Regions from separate parts of the Bacillus sp. AFS017336 genome, predicted to be linked through region 2. Evidence: riboswitches for the same ligand, from Rfam matches in the RefSeq annotation. Region 2 holds a riboswitch; the other holds the start of a gene.
What was found. A riboswitch is a leader RNA that binds a small molecule or an ion and turns the genes downstream of it on or off. The one in region 2 is predicted to bind S-adenosylmethionine.

Region 1: linked by a shared signal. The riboswitch ahead of CN601_RS02530 (methionine ABC transporter ATP-binding protein) and the one ahead of mmuP (S-methylmethionine permease) in region 2 are both predicted to bind S-adenosylmethionine.

Annotation. Positions count from the first base shown of each region.
Region 1 is NZ_NUCO01000006.1:73,954-81,834, forward strand. It holds gene CN601_RS02505 (YfcC family protein) at 1-57, shown strand, start outside; gene iadA (beta-aspartyl-peptidase) at 86-1,258, shown strand; gene CN601_RS02515 (M20 family metallopeptidase) at 1,368-2,558, opposite strand; gene CN601_RS02520 (MetQ/NlpA family ABC transporter substrate-binding protein) at 2,614-3,459, opposite strand; gene CN601_RS02525 (methionine ABC transporter permease) at 3,456-4,124, opposite strand; gene CN601_RS02530 (methionine ABC transporter ATP-binding protein) at 4,114-5,130, opposite strand; SAM riboswitch class I at 5,300-5,417, opposite strand; gene CN601_RS02535 (GapA-binding peptide SR1P) at 5,756-5,881, shown strand; gene CN601_RS02540 (sulfite exporter TauE/SafE family protein) at 6,128-6,919, opposite strand; gene CN601_RS02545 (sulfurtransferase TusA family protein) at 6,959-7,186, opposite strand; gene CN601_RS02550 (MBL fold metallo-hydrolase) at 7,212-7,881, opposite strand, start outside.
Region 2 is NZ_NUCO01000004.1:68,628-76,508, reverse strand. It holds gene CN601_RS02135 (hypothetical protein) at 49-246, opposite strand; gene mmuM (homocysteine S-methyltransferase) at 524-1,477, opposite strand; gene mmuP (S-methylmethionine permease) at 1,452-2,861, opposite strand; SAM riboswitch class I at 2,945-3,051, opposite strand; gene CN601_RS02120 (DUF5412 family protein) at 3,241-3,624, opposite strand; gene CN601_RS02115 (hypothetical protein) at 3,833-4,090, opposite strand; gene CN601_RS02110 (hypothetical protein) at 4,313-4,498, opposite strand; gene CN601_RS02105 (MFS transporter) at 4,532-5,818, opposite strand; gene CN601_RS02100 (SDR family NAD(P)-dependent oxidoreductase) at 6,237-7,010, shown strand; gene CN601_RS02095 (alpha/beta hydrolase) at 7,062-7,881, opposite strand, start outside.

The DNA of each region.
Region 1 (7,881 bases), on a different contig from region 2:
TTGATTGGATTAATAGCAGTACTGGTCGCTCACTATATTCACTACGGTCCATTTTAAAATATTACAATATTAGGAGGATCACAAGTTGTTAACTTTAATAAAAAACGGTCAAGTATACACACCACATTCGATTGGTCGCAAAGACATACTTATTGCGGGCGGAAAAATTATCTTAATAGGGGATCATATTCCACTTCCTCCAGAATCATACAATTGCAACATAATAGATGCTACCAACAATATTGTAGTACCAGGTTTTATTGATTCACATGTTCATATTATCGGTGGTGGGGGTGAAGGCGGCTTCAAAACACGCACGCCAGAACTCATGTTAACTTCTGCTACTACTGCAGGTGTCACTACTTTAGTTGGCTTACTTGGTACAGATGGAACAACAAGAAGAATGGAAAGTCTTCTTGCAAAGGCAAGAGGTTTAGAGGAAGAAGGAATTACATGTTATATTCAAACAGGTTCTTATCATGTCCCCGTAAAAACATTAACAAGTAAAATTGAAGATGACATCATATTAATTGATAAAATAATTGGTGTCGGTGAGATCGCTATTTCAGATCACCGTTCTTCTGAGCCCACATTTGAAGAATTGGTAAAAATCGCTACTGCTGCACGAAATGGTGGGATTTTGTCTGGTAAGGCTGGAGTATTGGAAATTCATGTGGGCGATGGATCAGATAAACTTTCTCTATTACATGAAATAATAGATAATACAAACATCCCAATGCGTCATTTCCATCCTACACATATTAATCGTAATGAAGAGTTATTTGAGGCAGGAATTCAATACGCTCTAAGAGGTGGATATGTCGATTTTACAACGAGTACAATCCCTCAGTTTTTAGAGGAAGGTGAGGTCAAGTGTAGCAAAGCATTACGATTGATGCTTGATCAAGGTGTACCTATTGGGAATATTACCTTTTCATCTGATGCTCAGGCAAGTCTCCCTTATTTCGATAAAAATGGTGAGTATCTTGGCCTTCAAGTCGGAAAGATGTCCTCTCTTTTCCAAGAAGTAAAAGATGCAATATTAGAGGAAGCAATCCCATTAGAAACAGCTATTCAAGTGATCACATCCAATCCTGCACAAGTGCTAAAGCTGCCTCAAAAAGGCTGTTTACAAGTAGGTAAGGATGCAGATCTTGTATTATTACAACAAGATAATTTGGAGATTGAGACTGTTATTGCAAATGGCAAAATTATGTTAGATAAAGGAATTCCGATCGTTAAAGGAACATTTGAGTAAGAAGAAAATTCACAAAAACCATTACTTAAAAATATAAATCGAATAAGTTATCAAAAATAAAAACGTCAGAAAAATGGATTCCCACCATCTTTCTGACTGTTTAATTTAACTATTTTTCAGTTTGCTGAAATTCAGTTTGAACTTTTTCTAAAAGGTTTTTATCGGTAATTAATCGATAGCCCGTTAATGCCAATGCTTTTGCCCCCTTGATTAGAGCCTGATCACCTTGTAACGACCTAGCAGCTTCACGGAATTCGTTCGTATGAGCTACTAAATCATCAGGTCCAATTTTTATATATGCGTGGGAAGTCGGAACTACATGGCTGACATTACCAGCGTCAGTCGATCCAATTCCTCCGTTTTTGCCACTGATTGTTTCTCCTAATAAAGCTAATTCTTCACCTACGATATGATCAAGTGATTGATTGATAATAAAGTCGTGGACTTCATTTTGGAATCTCTCAATTTTCACAGTGCTACCAGTTGCAAGTGCCGCTCCTTCGGCAATATTACGAATCTTAGTTGAAACTTCTTCCGTAGTCTTCCATGTACTATCACGGATGAAAAATCTCGCTGAAGCATATTCTGGAATAATATTAGGCGCATCGCCTCCGTGAGTGATAATTCCGTGTATTCGTACATCACTAGTAAGTTGCTGACGAAGGGCATTTATTCCATTGAATAATTGGATTACGGCATCTAGTGCATTAATTCCATGTTCTGGGGAACCAGCCGCATGGGCCGCTCTACCATAAAAGTGGAAGTCCAATGGATCTACTGCAAGAGATGGGCTTGTTAATCCTGTTTTACCACTTGGGTGAATCATAAGAGCTGCATCAACACCTTCTAATAATCCGTTTTTTACGAAACTACCTTTTGCACTTCCATTGGGTCCTCCCTCTTCTGCAGGAGTTCCAAATATGACGACCTCTCCTCCAGTTTCAGAGATTACTTCGGCAAGGGCGATACCTGCAGCCACACTCGTAGTCCCAATAATATTATGTCCACATGCATGACCAAGACCAGGCAGTGCATCGTATTCTGCTAAAAAGGCAATCGTTGGGCCTTGCTTAGACGATTTTTTTCGTGCTACAAAGCCTGTTTCATGTCCGGCAATATTACGCGTTACGTCAAAACCAGCTTCTACTAATGTTTTAGTGTGTGTTTCGGAAGCAAAAAACTCTTGATTGCCTATTTCAGGTTTCTCATGTATTTGATGACTAATTTGAATGTATATTTCCTTCAATTCCTCAATACTTTTCACAATTTGGTCTCTATGCGTTTCAGTTTTAACTGTCATGTCATTATTCTCCCCTTTGCTCTCTTATATAAGAAATGAAGTTCAAAATACGATCTTATAAATTTTTAATTTTCCCAATCGTAACGACAACCGGAACCGTCGCACCTTTGTCACGCTTAATAATGTAATCATGAACTTCTTTTGATTGGTATGCCTTCACAATTTTTAAATACTCCTTATCGTTTTTATTCTTTGTACGCGATGCAATGACATTAATATATGGCATAGCAGCTTTATCATTTGGATCTTCTTTATAAAGCGGGTCTTTTGCAGGATCTAATCCGGCTTGAACAGCAAAACCATTGTTAATGATAGCCGCTCCTACATCATCTAATGATCTTGCTGTTTGACCTGCAGCAATCGGTTTGATTTTTAGATGCTTAGGATTCTCTTTAATTTGTTCAATACTTCCTTTAGGGTCAAAATTATCTACTAAACTAATTAACTTTGAAGATTGTAATAGTTTAAGTGCACGCCCTGCATTCGTTACGTCATTTGGAATGGTAATCGTTGCACCATCTGGGATATCATTTAGATTTTTATATTTATGAGAATAAATTCCCATTGGGGCAATAACAGTCGAACCAATCGCAGAAATATCTAAATTGTGATCCTTTTTAAATTGGTTCATGTATGTGATTGTTTGAAAAGCATTTAAATCAAGACTACCATCGTTAAGTGCTGTGTTTGGCTGTACATAATCTGAAAAAGAAATGATTTTCAACTTAATGCCATCATTTTTTACTTGTTTTTGGACAATTCTCCAAAGTTCACCGTCATCACCGTTTATTCCAATCTTAATTGTTTTGTTTCCATTACCTGATGATTCTTTAGAACCACACGCTGCTAATACCGAAACGGTTAATAATAATACTGCTAAAATACTAAAAAACTTTTTCATCCTCTTTTCCTCCTCACATATCTTGACCACGTATTTCCTAAGCTTTGAATGATTTGAACAATAAATACCAGCAATACAACAGTAATGATAATAACGATTGTTTCAAATCGTTGATAACCATATGTAATCGCTAAGTCACCTAAACCACCAGCCCCAACAGCACCCGCTGCTGCGGTTGAACCAATTAGTCCAATCGTTGCTGTTGTAAATGACAGAATTAACGATGGGATCGCCTCAGGTAAAATAAACTTAGTAATAATTTGAAACTTTGTAGCTCCCATTGCATAGGCTGTTTCCAGCACTCCCTTATCTACTTCTAGCATTGAGTTCTCAATCAATCTTGCCAAATAAGGTCCAACGAAAATTGATAGAGGAACAATTGCCGCAACTACACCAATTGATGTTCCAGTTATTAATCTAGTAAACGGAATAATGGCAACTAGTAAAATGATAAATGGCACAGACCGCAAAATATTGATAATAGTATTTAACACCGTAAATACGGGTCTGTTTGCCATTATATGTCCCGGCCTTGTTACAACTAGGATAATACCTAATGGCAAGCCTATAATTGTTCCAAAAATAAATGAACCGAGTACTGTCAGAAATGTTTCATTGCATGCTTGCAGAAACTGTGGCCAAAAGAATTCCCAATTAAGCTCCATTTAACTCAACCTCCTTTACATCTATTCCTTTTTCCAAAATATATTTAATAGCTTTTTTACTCTCTTCTTCTGCTCCATCTAGTGCAACAAGCAAATTCCCATACGGTCTTTCCTGCAGCTCTGTAATAGATCCATAAAGAATGTTTAGGTGAATATCGAACTTTTTAAGGACCTCTGATAATAGAGGATTGGCAGCCTTTTCTCCTAAAAAGACTAATTGATAATATTTTCCCTTTGCCAATGAGTTCGATAACTTAGGAGGTACCTCATGGTGTAATACAGTGTTAACGAAATTCTTTGTAATGCTTTTTTGTGGACTCGTAAAAACATCGTACACATGGCCTTCTTCAACAATTTCTCCATTCTCAATGACGGCTACTTTGTCACATAAATCACGAATGACACTCATTTCATGCGTGATTAGGAAAATAGTAAGATTATAAGATTTATTTACCTTCCTTAAAAGCTCCAGTACATTCTTCGTTGTTTCAGGGTCCAATGCTGATGTTGCCTCATCGCAAAGCAGAACGTCCGGGTCTGTTACTAATGCCCTTGCTATTCCCACTCTTTGCTTTTGTCCTCCCGATAAATGCCCTGGATAAACATCTTGTTTCCCCGAAAGACCAACAAATTCAATTAATTCCATTACCTTTTTTTGAACATCACTTTTCTTCTTTCCTTCAAGGTAAAGTGGCATGGCTATATTATCAAAAACCGTTTTCGCTGAAAGTAGATTAAAGTGCTGGAATATAACGCCAATTTTTCTACGCGTCTTCCGTAACTGTTCATCGTTCAAAGCCATCAAGTCCAAACCATCAATCAGAACTGATCCTTCTGTTGGTTCTTCAAGCCTATTTAAACAACGAATCAATGTACTTTTTCCCGCTCCCGAAAAGCCAATGATTCCATAAATCTCCCCCTTCTCAATTTTCATATTAATATTATTTAGAGCTTTAATTGGTGGCCTTCCAGGATAAACCTTGGAGACGTTTTTTATCTCAATCAAACTTATTCCTCCAGTGCTAGTAATCTTATAAAAACCAAAGTATTCTTATGTGCAAACTAGGTTTTGTATGTGTATTTCCCCCTTTTTTCGCTTGTAAACTATCAAAAAACCCCTCTCCTTATCCAATAACACAGATAAGAAGAGGGGTTAAATATATAAGCCACTTTACTTCTTATCTTTCAAATCGCTTAAACGATTTGCAGGAATTAGCACGGTATTTGTTACGAAACAACAAACCCGTTGCCGAGGTATCGTAGGGCCAGTCCCTCCACCTCTCTGGATAAGTAATAGAAATTATTAAGTTTTAAAATTATTGAGTTAATATTATCCCTCTTTTTTTAATACGTCAAGTAGTATTCTTAAATTTTTTTGAGAAATTTTGGTTAAAAATAGTAATTTTTTCTGTTTGCATTAATTAGCATATGCTTGCCAAAAACATATTTCCATATAGTTTTTTTATCTATTTTTTAATACCGTGAAAAAAATATTTTGATTCGATTTTTGTTAAGAAACCTTGCTAATTCAACGCTTTCTCCCCATGGACATTTTCCGTCCACAGGGTAGGTAAAGTCCCTGGAGAAATAACGAATTGAACGTGCTATAGTGGGTGTAGGAGGTGTTTCTCATGCAAATTTTAATCTGTAAAGAATGTGAAGAAACTATTGAGTACGCGGAGTATAAAAAAATAGTAAAAATCTATTCAACATGCGAACATTGCAAAACAGAAGAAAGTACTTCAACTTTAAAATAATTTAATACACTAAAAAAATAGATAAATTTTGTTATAAAGACTTTAATGCAAATGGGATCTTCATTAAAAAAATGAAGATCCTTTTTTCTTTATATTTTACGAACATTAGTATTTAATACCTCACATCCTAATTTTAACTCTTGGTTGTTCGTATTCGATAGTTATCTTGTTAATTACATAAAAAAGGGAGAAAAAAACAGCAAAACTCTCATAAAAGTTTTGCTGCTTTTTAAACTAAATCCCTATTCAAGTAATCCATGTTTTAATAATCGTAAACCATATTTTCAAAGCAGTAAATCCGATTAACACTGCTAAAATTCCTCGTAAAACCTGCGTTTTTGTTTTTTTGCCTATTTTTGCTCCTAATGGTGAAGCAATTAGACTTGCAATTACTACGATAATAGTAGGCAAAATTGTAACTTGGCCGGTAGAGACTTTACCGATTGTAACACCTATTGAAGAAATGAATGTAATTGCTAACGAAGAAGCAATTGTAATTCGTGTTGGTATTTTTAAGATTGTTAGCATGATTGGTACTAAAAGAAATGCTCCGCCTGCTCCGACTATTCCAGCACTAGTACCAACGACAAATGCTAAACCTGCCGCAAGCCATATATTGATTGAGATTTGACCACTTTCTGCTATTTCAATCTCTTTTCTAGGAATGAACATTAAAATGACCGCAACCATTGCTAAAATACCGTAAACAAGATTAATCCCATGCTCTGAAAGTAGATTTGAACCGAATCCTCCAAGAAAACTTCCGATTAGTACACTTATTCCCATACTTAATATAACTTTTTTATTTAAATAACCACTTTTACGATAGCTTAATACTCCACCTAAAGTTGCAAATACTACTTGCACGGCACTGATCCCCGAAACTTGATGTGAAGTGAAAGATGCAAATCCTAATAATGGAGGTACAAATAATAACATTGGATAGTTTATAATCGCTCCGCCTATCCCTACCATGCCTGAGATGAAAGAACCAATAAAGCCAACTAAAAACAGTACTAAAATTAAGGTCCAGTCCAATTGAAGACCCCCTATAATTGAAACTATGAATCGATTAATTTATCCTTTTTTGATCCAAAATTTTAATACATTATTTTCTTCTACATATTCTAGTAATTCATGACCACCTGATTTAGCCCAAGCTGCTAGATCATTTTTAGCCCCTTTATCTGTGACGTGAATTTCTAGTACGTCACCTACACCAATTTCTGCAATTGCCTTTCTTGTTTTTACAATTGGGATTGGGCATGCTAAGCCTTTTGCATCTAGTAATTTTGTAGATTCCATTTTAGTTTCCTCCTTGTTTTTTTACTTATCTTACCGCACATCGATTTGGACCAATTTCCATTCCTCTTTGTGTTTCTTCATCTAAATCTATTTTTCCCATATTCATTTCACGAATTTCTTGATACGAGTTTGGTTGTGGTGGTAAATTCTCGGTAACTGTTTTTCTAAATTCGTTCTCATCTTCAATGTTCAAGCCATGATTCTCAGCAAATAAATAGCCAAGTTTTTTATAAACGCTACCGTCTTCATTTAATTCGCCGATTACCATGAAGTGTGAAGGGAGTACGATTAATTCTGTTGATAAGTTTCGATATTTTTTATAAAGTGTCTCACGCAGATCCCCTACCCAATCTTCCGCCATCCCAGCTAGATCAGGTCTTCCAATTGAATCGATAAATAAAATATCACCGGAAAGAAGAAAGCTGTCGTCAACTACAAATGATGTTGAACCGATTGTATGGCCTGGTGAATATAAAGCCTCAATACTAATTGATGACTCACCAATCATTATTTTATTTCCATCTTCTAATGGACTATATTCAAAAGTTACGCCTGATGCATCTTTTGAAGATAACCAGTATGTTGCGTCAGTTAACTCAGCAATTTTTCTTCCACCAGAAATATGGTCTGCATGAAGATGAGTATCTAATACATGTGTAATTTTAGCGTTCTTTTTGTTTGCAAAATTGATGTAT
Region 2 (7,881 bases):
TTAAAAAGTTATACAACTAACGCAGTGCGTTAGTTGTATAAGAAATCCTTATAAATCTGTTCTTTTATATATTTGTGTAACATTGAAAACTGCAACAAATATAGAAATAATTAACGAGAATAAAACCAACCAAAAGTAAAAATCGTAATCATGTTCTGACCATTTTGTAACTACCACTAAAGTAAATAGCAAAATAATTCCCATTCTTTTCCATTCGATTGAAAATATAGTCTTTAAATTATTCATGGTTGATTCCCCTTTTTTCCCTTCAAAAAGTAATTCGATATTGTTATGTAACATGATATAAACTTACCATATTTTTCGGATTCCGAATAAAAAAACTTTACTAATTCTGTTCAATTAAACTGCCACTTTGTTGAATAAAAAAACGACCGCCGAAGCAGCCGATTGTTATTGAACTAAAGCATGCGTTAGTTCAATAACTTTCAGAAATATGAACTATTTTTTGAATAACTAAATTAACCTCTTTGTTATCTTTAATTACGCTTCACCTTCAATTGGTTCAATACTCGGAAGAACGCCACTTGTTCGATATCTCCTCAATATGATAAGGTGTCGTTCTACAGCATCCACCTATTAAACGTGCACCTGCTTGGTACCATTCTTCAGATTGAATATCCAACACATTACATTGTTCATGACCATTCCATGTTTTTGTTTCTGGATTATAAGTTTCACCAGAGTTTGGATAAACAATAATCGGTTTTTTGGTGTTTGCCCTCAACTCTTGTATTGCACCAGTCACAACGGTTACTGGCGCACAATTGATGCCTATCGCTACAATTTGTTCACTTTTCTCAAAAACTCGTGCACACTCTACGAGTTTCATACCTTCACTAATCTCTTTCTCATTTTTTAACGAAAAGGAAAGCCACGCATATGTTTCTGGATACTCACGTAATAATGTATCTAATACTCTTGCTTCTTGCAAGGAAGGGATCGTTTCAAATGCCAATAGATCTGCACCTGCTTCAATTAACGCTGACATTCTCGAACGGTGAAAGTCTGCTAATGTTTTATCTGTCACACCATAGTTGCCTACATACTCTGAACCATCTGCAAGGTAAGCCCCGTACGGCCCAACCGATGCAACAACCAATGGTTTAGGCCTATTCGTTTGCTTATTTTCCTTCCAAAAATCATCTCTTGCCCTTCTTGCAAGTAACACCGTTTTCTTAATTAATTCCAAAGCTTCCTGTTCTTGTATTCCACGCGCGGAAAAACCACTAATAGTAGCTTGATAGCTTGCTGTTATGGCACAGTCCGCACCAGCACGAAAATAGTCCGAATGAACCTGATAAATAAGTTCCGGATTTTCTAGTAACACACGTGCCGACCAAAGGGGATCGTCCAAATTACATCCATGCGCCTCCAATTCTGTAGCTAATGCTCCGTCAAGAAGCATAATGGAATGTTGGGATAAAATAGCATCAATTGGATTGACTTTGTTCGACATAATCTACGCCCCTCTTTTTTAAATTTTTTGTTAGATAATAACTTCCATAGCAAAACAAAATAAACGGTATGCCGCAATATAAGGCAATTCTCTGTGTTGGATCGAATGCAATTCCAATACACGATGCCAGACAAAGGATAAAAGAAGCAATTGGTACTAATGGATACAGTGGTGTGCGATAAATCAAGTCCTTTTCAGAATTTCCTTCTTTCAAAAATTGTCTGCGAAATAGGAACTGGGAAGCACTAATACTCATCCAAACTACAACTACTGCTAGACCGGAAATGGAAACAAGTACGATATAGACAGTATCTGGTGCCACAATACTTGAGAGCAAAGCCAAAGCTCCACCCACCATGCTGAAAATGACGGCGTTAATTGGAACACCTTGCTTCGTCATTTTTCCAAAAATCGGAGATATCGTATTCTTATTAGCAAGTGACCAAAGCATTCTAGAAGAGGCATAAAGGCCTGAGTTTGCCGCAGATAAAATAGCTGTTAAGATAACGAAATTCATTATGTCAGCTGAATATGGCACCCCAATTCGTTCTAGAACTGCAACAAAAGGGCTCTCTAATACACCAGCATCGGAAATAGGCAATAACGCAGATAAAACAAAAATCGTTCCTACAAAAAAGATGATCAATCTCCACAGAGTAGTTCGAATGGCCTTCGGTATCATTTTTTCCGGGTTCGCGGTTTCTCCAGCTGCAATGCCTATTAATTCTGTTCCCGAAAAAGCAAAATTAACCGCAAGCATGGTCATTATAATGCCCGTAGCACCATGAGGAAATAAACCTCCACTTGTAAAATTAGAAAATAATGGTGCTGCTTTTGAATGACTCATCGGAAGAAACCCTAGCATTGCCGCTGCTCCTAAAACAATAAAAATCACAATAGCTATAACCTTTATCGATGAAAACCAAAATTCTGATTCGGCGAAAAATTTAACAGTCATGACATTTAATACAAAGATCAAAATGGCAAAAATAGCACTCCATATCCAAACATTAATCGATGGAAACCATCGCTTCATAAGTAATCCTGCGGCTGTAAATTCAGAACCTAAAGCAACAGTCCAAGTTAACCAATACAACCAGGCTACTGTATACCCTGTAGCCGGTCCAATGTATTTAACTGCATAACTGTGAAATGAGCCAGTTTCAGGCATATGTACGGAAAGCTCTCCTAAACACAGCATAACTAGATAAACCACTAGCGCACCAATCAGATAGGATAGTATTGTTCCAAACGGGCCAGCTTGTTGAATAGTGTAGCCCGAGCTTAAGAATAAGCCAGTTCCAATCACCCCACCAAGTGATAGCATGACTAAATGACGTGCTTGCATGTTCCTTTGAAATTCTTGCCCATTTTTGTTCCCCATTCCTACTCTCCTTTAGTTACTATCCAGAAAAAACAAAAACGCACTCTAAAAAAGAGTGCGCTACTGACAAATAAAAACGAAAGCTCTCATCTATCAGGTTATCACCCGCTGGAATTAGCACAGTGTCTACTTAAGTAGACCTGTTGCTGAGGCTTCAAAGGGCCAGTCCCTCCACCTCTCTGGATAAGAAATATTTTTTTTATAACCATATCAATCCATTCGATAATTGTCAAGATAATTCTGTTTTTTTAAAAAATTATTAATTATTAACTTATTATCATATCTTATGCAACTAATCTGCCATTTTGTTGAATAAAAAACGGCCGCCGAAGCAGCCGATTGTTATTGAACTAATGCACTGCGTTAGCTCAATAAGACTTTACATATTTCTGAAATCATAGGTTTCACTGTTGATATTAATTTGGTTCTGATTCACTAATATTTCTTTATTATTGATCCATTGAATACTAAAAGGTTCACCTGGTAACCACAATATAAATCTTTCTTTTTCCTTCTTGTCTTTAGAACTCAACTGACCAATATAACTATAATCTGACTTCATAAATACTCCGCCATTTAAATAAATCGTTAGTTTATGTTTCTTGTCAGGAGATTCAATTTGTTTAATTATATCAAGGTTTTTAACATTGACATCCTCCAATGCTGTAATTGAGTTTGTCTGATTAGAATTTAAAAAATAAAAAGCACTAATGCATACAGAAATTACAATAATAGTGTATATGACTACTTTTCGTTTAATCATAATTTAAAATTCTCCCTATAAAAATTGATATCTAAGTATATTCATTTCTATTTAGAGGAAAATTTTTCCTTCTTTTGCAGATTATTTAACTATATTTCTAAGCCTCTTTCATCTATCTAAACTGCCATTTTGTACAATAAAAAAAGACCGACAATATCATCGATCACGTTGTTCAACTAAAGCATTGTGTTAGTCGTATAAGAGTTCATTAAATTTCCTCTAGTTGATTTTTAACTCCTTTTTCTTTCCGGTAATGATCATAAGCAGCTTTTACTTTATCAGTTTCTAGTGTATCTTTTGAAAGTCTTTTATAAATCATTACTAATAGACCAATAATAGCACCTAAAAATATTGAAAGTGTAAAACCAAATGCATTATACTCGTCAAATCCACATTTTACTAAAAGTATTAAAAGTAAATAAAAAATTATGGGTGATAATACTACATATTTGATAATCTTTTTCATTTTTTTCTCCTTAAGTATTAATTTACTAGATATTATTCGGCATGATTTACTGAAATCCCTGTTCCATAAACTTCCATGTACTTGAATAAGAAAATCATCCACTTAAACAGAGGCAAATTAAAAATAGAGAAGCATCTACATTCAAATTGAATGCAGAGCTTCTCTTTCATATTGTTTTTAATAGGGTAGTAGGGTCCTCTTAAAAACTATATCCTTTTATTTTCAAAAATTAATCTGTTTTGCAGTTCTTACTTTATCCTCCATTTCTATATGATCGTCTGAGTATGTTTCGGTTACCTTATCTTGACAACTCCAACAATTACTGCGATTTCGCTCCATAATGGATAATTCTTCATTACATTCTACACAACAATCGATCCCATTAATGTCTTTTTTAAATTTGCACATGTATTTTCCTCCTCAATTAAATTATGTTTATGATTAAATGACTTGTTCACCGATATTTACAGTAGCATTAGTTTGTTTCGCTGGGCGTACTGTAATCCAAAATAATAATCCAAAAACAAACATAACTAATGCGGTTATTAGGAACCCATATCCATACCCAATTGCCTCGGATGCAGACTTTTCTATAAAGTTGCCGAATATTACTGGGGCAATAATACTTGTTGAACTTGATAGAGCAACATACGTCCCTTGTGCTTTCCCGATATTTTTAGGAGAAAAGAACTCCATAAGCATTGCTGGTGCGAGCGATAAAATCACAATCGCAAAGCCCGGTGCAAGGATGAAGCAAAAAATGGCAATACCACTTGAATCCGCGATACTTCCAATGTATAAACAAATACCTGATAAAACCATTGAACTACCTGCAAGATTTATTCTGCTCCTGCGAATATCTCCTGTTTTGCGATAAATACGATCGGAAATTAGGGCAACTCCAATTTGACAAATAGCAGCAAAGAGGAATGGTAAAGATACTGCCAATTTTAATGTTTTGCCTTCAAAATGTTGAATTTTTGAAAAATATGCTGGAAACCAAACCGATTGCACAGACAATAGCCAATAAGCACATCCTGCACAAATTACCGTAAACATAAAATTTTTAGAGAAAATATGTGGAAAAAACTGCTTCCATGAAACTTTGTTAGGGATTACTGTGTTTTGATCCTGTTGTTCATATGTAGGCATCCCAATATCTTTTGGACTTTCCTTTCCGAAAAACATCCATAAAAGTAGAACAATAAACCCTACCGTACCCATCGCTACAAAAGCAGCTCTCCAACCATGTTTATTGATTAAGGAGATTAGTATTGGAGAAGCGATTGCCGGTCCGATTGTTGCACCAAATAAAACTGCACCAAAACCAATACCATGTCGATGTTTTGGAAACCATTTACCTATTATTGAAGTTGAAATAGAAATAGCTGGACCTTCTCCTGCTCCTAAAACCATTCTTGAGAACATTAATAGAGAAACGCTTGATACTAAAGGTGTTGTAAATTGAACAACTAACCATACAAGCATAATCCAAGTAAACATTTTTTTCGTATTTCTCGAATCAGCTAAGCCACCAAGAACAAAAGATGATATCGTAAAAAACCAAAAAAATGAACTTCCAACCACACCCCATTGGGATGGACTTAAATGTAATTCTTTCATTACAGGTACGGAAACTAAACCAATGATAATTTTATCAACTTGGTTAACCATACCCGAAGCAACTAGAATTAATAAAATAATCCAAGAATATTTTGGTGTGTTCAAATAGATCTTCCTTTCTCACCTACTTAATGTTTGAACATCTTTTACTAGACAACTCGTCATATAATGAAGCGCTTACAAAATATAGCATCATTTTCTCCATCAATAATCTACCGTGTTGACCATCCTCCCTTTTTCTTTTTAATAGCTTTAAAATAGATTGCGACATTTATTATATTTATTATATTCATAATTTTCAGTTAAATAAAATTAAACTTTTTAACTTACATGTCAATACTACTAATATACGGAATAATACTTCTCGATGAAAAATTTAAAATCCAACTTGTATATTAGCACAATTAAACTACAAATTAAAATCTTTAATTTTATATAAATATTATTTATAGGTAGAATTAAAGTAGAAACTAAAGTAAATCTTTTAGATTATTACTAGTGAATGAGAACTGGAGGCTAAACAATGGACTTAAAATTATCGGGAAAAAAGGCACTTATTGTTGGCGGTAGCCGTGGTATTGGGAAAGCTGTTGCACGCCAACTAGCTCTAGAGGGCGTAGATTGCACAATATGTTCAAGAAATGAATCCACATTAAGAATTACAGCAGAGGAGCTTACCCAGGAAACAAATCAAACGATTTATCCGATCGTCGCTGACACTACAGATCCAGACTCTATTATCAATCTAGTAGAAAAATCAGTAGAAGTAATGGGAAGCATCGATATATTAATAAATAGTGGTGCCAGAGTTGGTGGACATGAGCCTGAGGATTTTAATAGTATTAAAGAAGAACTTATTTTAAAAGATTTTGAAGAAAAATATATGGGTTACTTCCGCTGTATCCGCGCTGTCGCTCCTTATATGATTGAAAATAAATGGGGACGGATTATTAATATTAGTGGACTAGCTGCTAGAATTGGTGGTAACTACTTTAGTTCTGGACCACGTAATGCATCTGTCGTTCATTTAACTAAATCTGCGTCAATGGAATTAGGAAAACACGGAATTAATGTGAATGCTATTTACCCAGGGGTTGTTGATACAGAAGCTTTTAGAGACCGTGTCTCTAGTAAAGAAGCTATAAAACAAGTAGAAGCTCTTAATTCTCTTGGACGCTTAATTACATCAGAGGAAATCGCTAACGTGGTTACCTTCCTTGCCTCTCCATTATCTGCATCAATTACTGGTGAAGTAATCCCGGTAACTGGCGGCATTGGAAATACAGTTTATTTCTAAAAAAGTTTATACATAAGAAACGAGCCTCTTACTTCCACGAGGCTCGTTTTTTTAGTACTCTAGCGAATAATTTGCAGTACTTAAGAAATGATTTATTTTAGAAACAGTTGATTCTATGTTGTTAGGAAAAATAGCCATATGGGCAAAATAGCCGTGGATCATTCCCGTTTCACAAGCATATTCAACATGCACATCAAATTCTCTCAGTCGTCTAGCATAAGCCATTCCTTCGTCACGGAGTACATCATTTTCCGCAGTAATGATTAACGCCTGTGGAAGTCCACTTAAATCACTTGCAGTCAAAGGAGAGGCATACTCATTACTACTGTCTTCTTCATTCTTTAAATAATGATTTCGAAACCATATTAGCTGTTCTCTATCTAAACCAAATCCTTTTGCAAACTTTTGATGTGATTCTGTATTGAACTCAAGATTCGTCGGAGGATAAATTAAAACCTGCGCAGTAATGTTGGGACCTTTTCTGTCTCTTGCAATCATCGTCACAACCGTCGCAAGATTCCCCCCTACACTATCCCCTCCAACAATCAATTTAGAGACATCTCCGTTAAAGGAAGTCCCTTTTTCATAAAACCATTTTAATGCTGTATATGCGTCTTCTACTGCCGTCGGGAATTTATACTCAGGCGCAAGACGATAGTTAACGGATACTACAATACTTCCCGTTCGATTAGCAATTAATCGGCAGCTAGCATCGGTTGTATCAATATCGCCAAGAACCCATCCTCCACCATGATAGTATATAAATATTGGAAAAGGGCCTTGTCCTTCTGGTATATATACTCTACACTTTATTTCTTCATTCCCGCTTACTGGCACCATCAAATCCTCTACCTTAAAAAGCGGTGCTAGT